Saccharobesus litoralis: one gene and its partner. The protein of the gene in region 1 interacts with the protein of each later gene in a pairwise test. Links are inferred from orthologs where the notes say so. Each region holds a gene or a part of one and is shown on either strand. Other genes may lie near its edges.

The links. Proteins that work in one complex are often made in the same cells at the same time.
Region 2: the proteins of dnaQ (region 1) and dnaE interact in binary tests that used the Escherichia coli proteins (3 or more experiments, as listed by UniProt). The link is inferred for Saccharobesus litoralis from one-to-one orthologs.

What each region holds. Positions count from the first base shown.
Region 1 is NZ_CP026604.1:4,328,696-4,333,890, reverse strand. Bases 1-2,796 are described here. They hold dnaQ (DNA polymerase III subunit epsilon), read left to right. Parts: upstream 1-938; coding sequence 939-1,655; downstream 1,656-2,796. Other genes in these bases: C2869_RS15995 (TIGR03503 family protein), read left to right, coding at 1,692-2,796; rnhA (ribonuclease HI), read right to left, coding at 366-827. Also shown: more of C2869_RS15995, read left to right, coding at 2,797-3,113; C2869_RS15970 (cytochrome-c peroxidase), read left to right, coding at 3,760-5,195. UniProt on the Escherichia coli protein: DNA polymerase III is a complex, multichain enzyme responsible for most of the replicative synthesis in bacteria. The epsilon subunit contain the editing function and is a proofreading 3'-5' exonuclease.
Region 2 is NZ_CP026604.1:4,714,806-4,721,223, forward strand. Bases 2,336-6,418 are described here. They hold dnaE (DNA polymerase III subunit alpha), read right to left. Parts: upstream 6,019-6,418; coding sequence 2,536-6,018; downstream 2,336-2,535. Other genes in these bases: rnhB (ribonuclease HII), read right to left, coding at 6,018-6,418. Outside these bases: tRNA lysidine(34) synthetase TilS, read right to left, coding at 1-1,280; accA (acetyl-CoA carboxylase carboxyl transferase subunit alpha), read right to left, coding at 1,375-2,331. UniProt on the Escherichia coli protein: DNA polymerase III is a complex, multichain enzyme responsible for most of the replicative synthesis in bacteria. This DNA polymerase also exhibits 3' to 5' exonuclease activity. The alpha chain is the DNA polymerase catalytic subunit.

The sequences.
Region 1 (5,195 bases):
TTATCGCTCACGACAGTGACTCTTAACCAATGCCGCATAAGGTGGTTTCCACCTGCACCTGAATGCCGATGGGATGGGCCAAACCATCATGTTTTATATAGTTGCGTTACCTTCCAGCCTTCCTTGTACTGTTGGTAACTCGTAACACACTGGGTGAGCATTTATGCTTGCTGAGCCTGCAAACCCCTCTCACTAGAAGAGCAAAACTACAGAGTTTTGTTTCCAACAAATTCTAAGTACCTGCATCCACGCAGGCACCAATGGTAGGACTTGTAAGCCAAGTCCCGCCAAAATAAGGCTAATAGTGTTATCAATTATAAATGGTTAGAAGTCCGCAGCTTGAGATGCTAAATAGTTACATTTAATCAACTCACGTAACCGCTATCTTCTAGCAATTCACTTGATGATGCAGCATCGCGGGCTAAATCATCACAACGTTCGTTTTCGGCATGGCCAGCATGGCCTTTGACCCACTGCCAGTCTACTTTATGTTTGTTAGCTGCTTCGTCTAAACGTTTCCATAAATCAACATTTTTAACTGGCTTTTTATCTGCTGTTTTCCAACCTTTTCTCTTCCAGCCGTGGATCCATTGATTAATACCATTTTTAACGTATTGGCTGTCAGTTGTTAAGGTGACATCGCAAGGCTCGGTTAATGATTCTAAACCAACAATGGCTGCTAATAGCTCCATACGGTTGTTCGTGGTTAATTGGTAACCTTGGCTCAACTCTTTTTCATGTTTGCCGTAGCGTAATACAGCACCGTAGCCGCCAGGACCTGGATTACCCAAGCAGGAGCCATCAGTATAGAGATAAACTTTTTTCATTTGTTTGTGTTATTTGTGGGACTAACATTTAATTTGTCGCGCAGTATACGGTATATTGATAGTCAAGGTTAATAAGATTACAACCCAAGTGCGTTGTATTGTTGGCAAAATATGTCTCGTCAAATAGTTCTCGATACCGAAACAACAGGTATGAATCAAGGTGGTCCCGTTCATGAAGGCCATCGTATTATTGAAATTGGTTGCGTGGAGGTGATTAATCGCCGGTTAACCGGTAATAACTTTCATGTTTATATTAAGCCAGATAGGTTAGTTGATCCTGAAGCGATAGAAGTTCACGGCATTACCGATGAAATGCTCGCCGATAAACCCATGTTTAATGAAATAGGGCAGTCATTCATTGACTATATCAAAGGTGCCGATTTGGTCATTCATAATGCGCCGTTTGATGTTAGCTTTATGGATCATGAATTTAGGTTAAATGGCTACAATATAAAAACTGAAGATATTTGTACTGTTACCGATACTTTAGTTATGGCGAAAAAGTTGTTCCCGGGCAAACGGAATAACTTGGATGTACTTTGTGACCGGTATGGGATTGATAATTCACACCGAACGTTACACGGCGCTTTGCTTGATGCTGAAATATTAGCTGATGTATACCTGTTAATGACAGGTGGACAAACGGATTTAAATTTAGCATCTGATGGGGGCAGCGAAGGCGCAGAATCAGGCGGTATTCGCAGAGTGTCATCTAACCGTTCGCCATTAACAATAATTACAGCAACACCTGAAGAAATACAAGCGCACCAAGAGCGCTTAGCGTTAGTCAAAGAAAAAGGCGGCAGTTGCCTTTGGCTAAACGAATAAAAATAAAACCCTTCAGGTAATCAGATAGGAAAATCTATGCTTCGCCTGTTGGCTATTATTATCATCATTTGGCGTTGTTGTTGCCCAACTAGCGTATTAGCGGTTGAGGTTAACGACAGCGAACACTGGCCTAAAAACGACCCTAGCGTACTGGATGTTATCAGCATGCTAGGCAGTAAAGGCGCTTTCAATGGTGTTAAGTTACTTGATAATCGTTTTCGTATTGATTACGCGGTAGACGAAGTCACCCTTATCTTTTTTCGTAAATTCGGCTCATCTCCTGTTATTTTAATCCGTCCTGATGGCAGCAAACTTTATGCACCAACGATTAAAGATGAAGAAGGCGATTGGTTTGACGATAAAACGTATGACATGATCCGCCTGATCAAGCCTATGGTTGGGCCTTGGCAGGTTGTCGGAAAGTTAGAAGATCATAATAAAATAATGGTGATGTCTGATATTCAACTCAGTGCCGAGCCGTTACCTCCCATTTTGTTTCAAGGTGAAACAATCACAATTAACGCCAGCTTAACTAATGCTGGTCGGCCTATTGAATATAAAAGCTTTAGTGACGTTGTCAGCTTGGATGTCACTTTTACCAGTACTAATAATAGCGAATACGAAAACTTTGGCGCAGATAGCGCGAAAGTCGCTAGCTTTGCCGATGACGGTAAAGAATTTGATCAATATCCAAAAGATGGCAAGTTCACAGGTGTTTATCGCTTGAATTTACCGCCAGGTGAATGGTTGCCGAGTATGTATCTTGATTTGGCTTTATTTAATCGAGAGCTAACGATGGACCCTTTGATTTTAGAGCCGATACCTTTTGATATCAGTATTGAAACTACAGTGGTAAATGGCGATTTTCATCATCTTAAAATAGGTCCTAAAAGCGATAAAATTAACTTTGAAAGTTTTGTGTTTAATGGCAAAGCTTATTTTCCCAACGGTGAAATAGAGCAATTCTCGCTTGATCAGGAAAGTGCTGATATACGGGTGCAACCTTTAATGAACTATGAAGATGGCGCTTATAAAATCGAGCTTGATGCATTTGGACAGGATATTAATGGCCGTGATGTCATGATCCGTGTGCCTCCTGTGGTCTTTACAGCAGACCCGCCGCCGCCCCCTGAACCGACCGCCGAAGAATTAGCCGCAATGGAAGCAGAACAACTGGCAAGAGAAAAAGCCGAGAGAGAGGCGGAAGAGGCTAGATTGAAAGCGCTACAGGAAGAAAAAGAGCGCAAAGCCATGATTATTACTGTTAGCGTTAATGTTGGCTTGATTTTAATTGGGATTTTTGTGTTTTGGTTTATCAAATCTGGCAAGAAAATAAAGTTAGGTTTACCTAAGCTGAACTTCAAAAAAGCCAAGAAGGAGCTGGTATTAGATGATGCGGATGAAAAATCGTCAGATACTGATGATATAATCGACCTTTCTTTGCCAGAAGAAAGATAAATGAAAAAATTGAAAAAAAGCGGTTGACTCATGCGCCATCTAACTTTAACATTGCGCCCGCTTCTGACAGAGACCCCGTCAAAAGCCAAGCAGAATGCTTGATATAGCAGAAATGGAGTGGTAGTTCAGTTGGTTAGAATACCGGCCTGTCACGCCGGGGGTCGCGGGTTCGAGTCCCGTCCACTCCGCCACTGCTAGACAATTTGCGATTTCGATTTATGCGGAGTGGTAGTTCAGTTGGTTAGAATACCGGCCTGTCACGCCGGGGGTCGCGGGTTCGAGTCCCGTCCACTCCGCCATCGTCGAATTGTAAATTTAAGAACTTTTATGCGTTAAGCAACCACGCGGAGTGGTAGTTCAGTTGGTTAGAATACCGGCCTGTCACGCCGGGGGTCGCGGGTTCGAGTCCCGTCCACTCCGCCATCTTATTTATGCTTAACCATGCCACGCGGAGTGGTAGTTCAGTTGGTTAGAATACCGGCCTGTCACGCCGGGGGTCGCGGGTTCGAGTCCCGTCCACTCCGCCACTTCTTTATCTATCATATCTATTTATTACCAAATCATTATCAATTTAACCTATCGGTTTTGTTTCTGTAACAGATTATAGTGCTGGTTGTTTTTCAACTTGCAATATTAGACAAGGTTAATGTTTCGATTCACGTTTTGTTCCATTGGTTATTTTGTCGTACTTTTCCTAGTTTTTCTTATACTTGTCACTTACTCGCCTATCACGTTATCCGCTGAAGCTTATACTAAACTGCCACCGGTTAATTTTCCGTCAGAAAACCCATTCAGTGAACCGAAACGGCTATTAGGTAAAATACTCTTTTGGGATGAGCAGCTATCAACCGATAATTCAGTAGCGTGTGGTACCTGTCATATTCCTGCAGCGGCAGGGGCTGATCCACGTATAGCTAATGGACCTGGGTATGATGAGAAGCTTGGAACACCAGATGATATCTGGGGAAGCCTAGGCGTTAAAGCTCGCGATCATCAAGGTAAGCTGAGCAAAAATAAACATTTCCATTATCGCCAGCAGGTAACGAGCCGAGCAGCTCAGAGTTATTTTTCGGGCTTGTGGTCCGACTTGAATTTTTGGGACGGTCGCGCAGGTTCACAATTTTTAGATCCTCAAACGGGTAAAGTGTTAATCAAGCAGGGAGGTGCGTTAGAAAACCAAGCGCTCGGACCTTTATTTAGCGCTGTTGAAATGGCTAAAGCAGAGCAACGACCTCAGGAGTTAATTGATAAGCTGCGCCAATCTTCACCACTTGCTTTAGCCACAGCTTGGCCAGTTGATGTGGCCCAAGCCATTGAGAACAATCCCTCTTATTCCGCTTTATTTGAACGCGCATTTGGTGATAGTGAAATTACGCTGGCGAGAATAATTTTTGCCATTACAACCTATGAGCGAACATTAGTTGCCAACCAAACACCTTGGGATCAAGCTATGCAAGGTGTAAAGCCACTAAGCTATCAACAAAATTTAGGTTGGGAGTTTTTTAAACAGTCAGGTTGTACGGATTGTCATAAACCTCCACTTTTTACGGATAATAAATTTTATAATATTGGTATTCAGGGGCAAAACGCCGATTTAGGACAAAGCGCTATCACTGGCAATAAAGCGCATATTGGGTTAATGAAAGTGCCTAGCTTGCGCAATGTTGGTTTAAAAAAAACCTTTATGCATACAGGTCAACAGCACAGCTTAGGACAAGTGATTGACGTTTATGCAAAGGTGCCATTTAAGTCTATTGCTAGTAAGAAACCCAATGGCGAGTTATACAATTTTCAATTTACTGAATTTCAGCGCAAAGCCATTATTGAGTTTATGCAACACGCATTGACGGATGAGCGAGTTAAACATGAATTATATCCATTTGACAGACCACAACTACGTAGCGAAAAACCGGCCGTAAATGGGCAGCAAGCCCCTGAAGTGCAACCATTGGGCGTCAGCTTTCTAGTGACAGAAACAGGTTCGAGCGTGCCAAAGATAGATTGGCAAAAAAGAGATAAAAATGCCGAGTTAATTGATATTGAAATTGTACGCAATGATGGCTACCACTTTTGGGCTAGCCG
Region 2 (6,418 bases), 390 kb from region 1 along the record:
CTGCGCTGCCAAGGAGGGATAGCGTACTCATGCATTAATTTTTTAACTTGGCGCGAACCTTGACGACCTTGAGGTTGACAGCGAACAGAGCCTGCCAAGCGATTCGTTATCTTAACTTCATGGCTATTAACAATATTAATTGTAAAGCTTGCCGAAACACCATCAACCACTTGCAAGAAAACCTTATTTTTCACGTCTTGTGTTGATAAAACTAAGTTAATTTCTGGCAACGCGGCTACCTTAGCTATTTGACTATTGGCAATCAAAAATAATGTATGTCGATAGACACGAAGCTGTACTTGGCTCAGTTTAATATGGGTATCGGCATTGGCTTCCTGCACAAACAACTGCTGTTGAATTAATTGCATTTGTTGCTGGCTTGGCGCATCAACACCATGGCTTGCCAACCAGCAACGTAACAAGGCGCGTTGTTTGGCCGGTGATAGTTCTTTAAATGCGTTAAGCGAGAGCTTATCAATCGCATGGCCGGGTAATTGCTCCAGTAATACTTTTAGCGAGTCAGCCATACCAAGCTCGCAAGGCAAAGCCTCACATTTCGCACCTTGCAACAGCTCTTCAGCAAGTTCAGTGACCAAGTCATTATATTCCGCCGCTAGCTCAGCACTTCGATTCACACATTGACTAAAGCCTGACCAACGCGTTTCCAACATAGGTAAAATTTGATTACGCAAAAAATTGCGATCAAATTGATTGTCAGCATTACTTTCGTCTTCGACCCAAGTCAAATGATGGGATTGAGCATACTGCACCAACTGTTGCCGTCGAACATGGAGTAAAGGTCTAACTAATTTAATGCTTGAGGTTAATTGTCGTTCTGCTCGCATCGCAGCAAGACCTTTAGGACCACTACCGCGTTTTAAACGAATAAAAAACGTTTCAACTTGATCATCCATGTGTTGCCCGGTTAATAACAAAGCTGGACTATTCGTTTGCTGCATAATCAACTGCTGCATAAGCTGATATCTAGCCTCTCGAGCTTGAGCTTCTAAGCTAGTTCGAGTTTTAGTTGTTATGCTTGCTTTAGCCGTTAACAAGGTTACGTTCAGCCGTTCGCACATTAATTGACAATGGTGTTGCCACTGCTCAGCATTTTTCGACAAACCATGATTAATATGGATCGCGTATAACGGCTGATCGGCTTGACGCGCCATCGCAGCCATATGCAACAGCACACTGGAGTCCAGCCCACCACTTAACGCAATAAAAATAGGACATGGTTGATTTAAGTAATATTGTACTTGGGTATTAAGCTTAGGCATTAGCAATTGGTTAAAACGTTAGCAAAGACATAAATAAAGCTAAAAAAAATGCCGCAAAAGCGGCATCTTAAACAAACGAAATTACGCTATTCGATTAACAATAACCGAATGACATCAAACGTTGATAACGTTCTTCCAATAATGTCTCGACTGGTTTAGCTTTTAGCTCAGCTAATTGCTGCGAAATAGTCTGCTTAATATTGTGCGCCATAAAATCAAAATCACGATGCGCGCCGCCTAACGGCTCGTCAATAATATCGTTGATCAGATCCAGTTCTTTTAATCGTTGCGCTGTGATCCCCATGGCTTCAGCCGCCAAAGAGGCTTTTTCAGCACTCTTCCACAAAATTGATGCACAACCTTCAGGAGAGATAACAGAATAGGTGCTGTATTTAAGCATGTTAACGCGATCACCAACACCAATGGCTAGTGCACCACCAGAACCACCTTCACCAATAACCGTACAAATAATAGGCACATTTAAAGCTGCCATTACTTTCAAGTTTTTAGCGATAGCTTCGCTTTGTCCACGTTCTTCAGCACCAACACCTGGGTACGCACCTGGCGTGTCAATGAAGGTAATGATTGGCATTTTAAAACGCTCAGCCATTTCCATTAAACGCAATGCTTTGCGATAACCTTCTGGACGCGGCATACCGAAGTTACGACGAATTTTCTCTGCTGTATCTCGGCCTTTTTGCTGACCGATCACAACAACCGGTTCGCCGTTAAAACGAGCAATACCACCAATAATTGCCGGATCATCAGCAAAAGCACGATCACCTGCCAGTTCATCGAACTCGGTAAACATTAAATCGATATAATCTTGGGTATAAGGACGCTTAGGGTGGCGGGCAATTTGTGCGATCTGCCAAGCGCCTAAATCAGAGAAGATTTTTTCTGTCAGCTCATGGCTTTTCTGTTTTAAGCGAGCAATTTCTTCTTCAATATCAATGTTAAGGTCGCTACCTTGATTAACATTTTTTAATTCTTCTATTTGCGCTTCAAGCTCAGCAACGGGTTGCTCGAAGTCTAAAAAATTCAAACTCATTCAGATCTACCTGTGATTGACTCTACTCAGCGTAAGGAAATTGTTGTCGAGAACGCTGATATTATCTGGATTTGCTCTTAAAAAATTCGGCTTATTGTATTTAACCACCTCTCGTAAGGCTAGTGTTTTTGACAAATAAACCTGTGTTTTATAAAAAACGGGACTATTATACCGTTTTTTTAGCATTATCTGGTCTAGCCTTTTTTAACTTTCATAATCAAAATACACTTGTTCTTCACCGACAATTTGTTGTAAGTCATATATCAATCTGTCCTTAGGCGTAATATACCAATTAACACCAAACTTGATATTCGCTTGGGCTTTATCTGTTTTGTATATTGCCTTAACCGGTACAGAACCTTGATGGTAATTCTCCATCACGGCTTTTAACTTACTGGTAAAACCGTCAGTCAGCGTACTTGAGTTGATATGAAAAGTAAGCGATTTAACCGTTTGCTCACGCGCGGCAACTATGTCTTTAACCTCTGATGCCCCCATCATATTGGCATCGCTATAATCATCAAATTGCACGCGACCTTTAACAATAATGATTTTATCTTTCTGCAATAATTCTTCTGCTCTATCATAATCATCAGGGAAAAAGCGTACATCTATACGCGCTGATTTGTCATCAATGGTGGCAATGGCCCAACGCCGGCCTTTCTTGTTGACCATCACTTTAACCCCTAGTATTAAACCAGCAGCAGTTACCTCTACCCCTCTAGGCGTGGGTTCTAAATCAGCGACTTTACAATTCACATAATGACGTAGCTCTTTACGATAGCGGTTGATTGGATGCCCAGTTAAATATAAGCCTAGCGTTTCACGTTCCCCCTCTAACCAAACCTCTTCTGGCCACTTAGGTACATTGGCAAACGCTTTTTCAACATCTTCAGGTTCTGTGGTTAACACACCAAACAAATCATCTTGACCCATTGCTTGATCTTTATGATGTTGATCGGCGGCCTTTAACGCATCATTTAAACTAGCCATCATAGCCGCGCGATGAGGGCCCAGTTGATCCATAGCACCCGCTTGCACCAACTTTTCTAATACCCGTCGATTCACTTTTTTCAAATCAATCTTGGTACAAAAATCAAATAAATCGGTAAATCGCCCCTGAGTTTCTCGTGCATGAATGATAGCTTCAATCGGTCCTTCGCCTACGCCTTTAATTGCCCCTATGCCATAAACTATCTCACCTTTATCCGTCACGGTGAACTTATACTGCCCAGAGTTAACATCTGGCGGCAATATTTTAAGGCCCATTCGTTCACATTCGTCAACTAACGTCACCACCTTATCCGTGTTATCCATATCCGCAGACATAACTGCTGCCATAAACTCCGCTGGGTAGTGAGTTTTCATCCACAAGGTTTGATAAGAAACCAAGGCATAAGCCGCTGAATGCGATTTGTTAAATCCGTAACCGGCAAATTTTTCTACCAAGTCAAAGATTTTCATGGCTAATTCGCCATCTATGCCGTTATTAATTGCTCCTTCTTCAAAAACAGCACGCTGTTTAGCCATTTCTTCTGGCTTTTTCTTACCCATGGCACGACGTAACATATCAGCGCCGCCCAACGTATAACCAGACATGGCTTGCGCAATCTGCATGACTTGCTCTTGGTAAAGAATAATGCCGTACGTCGGTTCAAGGATCTCTTTCAAACATTCGTGTTGATAGTCAGCATCTGGATAAGAAACTTCTTCGCGACCATGCTTACGATCAATAAAATTATCAACCATACCTGATTGCAAAGGCCCCGGACGAAACAGGGCGACAAGTGCAATCATATCTTCAAAACAATCGGGCTGCAGACGCTTAATCAGGTCTTTCATACCCCGCGATTCGAGCTGGAACACGGCCGTTGTTTCAGAATTTTGTAATAGACGAAAGCTAGCGGGATCATCAATAGGAATAGCCGTAATATCAATTGGCGGCTTGCCTCGCTTAGCATTTCGCACGTCAGCCATATCAATTGCCCACTGCAAAATTGTCAGTGTGCGTAAGCCTAAAAAGTCAAATTTAACTAACCCTGCGGTTTCAACATCATTTTTATCAAACTGGGTGACGGGTTGTTTGCCTTCTGCATCACAGTACAAAGGGGCAAAATCAGTAATAGTTGTCGGTGAGATAACCACGCCTCCGGCATGTTTACCCGCGTTTCGCGTACAACCTTCAAGGCGACGCGCCATATCAATTAACGCTTGCACCTCTTCATCAGCATCATAGATTTCAGGTAATCTTGGTTCAGCTTCAAACGCCTTTTTTAACGTCATGCCGGGATCAGGCGGTACCAACTTAGTAATGCGATCAACAAACCCATAAGGATGGCCAAGAACACGCCCTACATCACGAATAACCGCTTTAGCTGCCATAGTACCAAAAGTGATGATCTGCGAAACCGCATCACGACCATACATATCAGCAACGTGGGCAATAACCTCGTCACGACGGTCCATACAAAAATCCACGTCAAAATCTGGCATGGACACCCTTTCAGGGTTAAGAAAACGTTCGAAAAGTAAATCAAACTCAAGCGGGTCAAGATCGGTAATTTTTTGCGCATAGGCTACTAATGAACCTGCACCTGACCCTCGCCCTGGACCGACCGGTATGTTGTTGTCTTTACTCCATTGAATGAACTCCATTACGATTAAGAAGTAACCGGGAAAGCCCATCTGGTTAATAACATCCATTTCAATTTGCAAGCGTTCATCATACTCGCCACGTTTTTCAGCTCGAACTTGTGGATCAGGAAACAAAAATTCGAGCCGATCTTCTAACCCTTCTTTTGATACTTTAACTAAGTAGTCTTCATCACTGAGTCCACCAGTCGGGAATTTAGGTAAGAAATACTCGCCTAATCGAATAGTGACATTACAGCGCTTAGCAATCTCAACCGTATTAGCCAAGGCTTCTGGAATATCAGCAAAGCGCTCGCACATTTCCTGTTCAGAGCACAAATATTGTTGCGGCGAATAGCGTTTAGGCCGATTAGGGTCATCCAGAGTATAACCATCATTGATAGCTACGCGTATTTCGTGAGCGTCAAAGTCATCCTCTTCCAAAAAGACCACTTCGTTAGTCGCCACCACAGGTAATCCTACCTGAGATGCCAAATCAACCGCCATATGAAGATAATTTTCTTCATCTTTGCGTTCTGTTCGGATCAACTCCAAATAATAAGCATTTGGGAAATGCTCTTGGTAGAAGGCAACAAATTGATTAACTTGTGCAACATTACCCTTAATTAATGCTTTACCGACATCACCTTCAACCCCACCGGAAAGTAAAATTAAACCTTCGGCGTGTTCTACCAACCAAGCCTTATCAACAACTGCTTTACCTTGTACTTCACCGCGCTGGTAAGCTTTAGAAATAAGTAAAGTTAGGTTTTTATAACCCTGATTATTTTGACAAAGCGCAACCATCCGAAACAACTCGTTACCGAGTTCACTTGATTGCAGCCACAAGTCGGCACCAATGATAGGCTTTATACCTGCACCATGAGCTGCGCCATAAAACCGCACCAAACCACATAAATTCATCTGATCCGTGATCGCCATTGCTGGCATCTTCATGTCTTCAACTTTACTCACGATAGGTTTGGTTTTCGCCACACCATCAACCATAGAAAAATCGGAATGAATGCGCAGATGAATAAACTTAGGATCAGACATTAACGAGACTCCAAGGCTCTAATAACAGGTTTAAATGATTTACGGTGTTGCTCGATTGGCCCTAACGCCTGCAATTTTTCCATATGTAACTTAGTTGGGTAGCCTTTGTGCTTATTAAACTCATAGTCTGGGTACTGCTTGGCTAACTCAAGCATTTGTCGATCACGAAACTCTTTAGCCAATATAGAAGCGGCACTGATTGCAGGAATTAAATCGTCACCTTTGACTATAGCTTCACACGGCATAGTTATGCCTGTAACAGGCTTATTGCCATCAACCATAACAAGTTCAGGTTGGGTTGTTAGGCCTTCTATTGCACGACGCATGGCTAAAAAGCTCGCTTGTAAAATATTAATATCATCTATTTCACTAGCCGTTGCTTCAGCTACAGCCCAAGCTA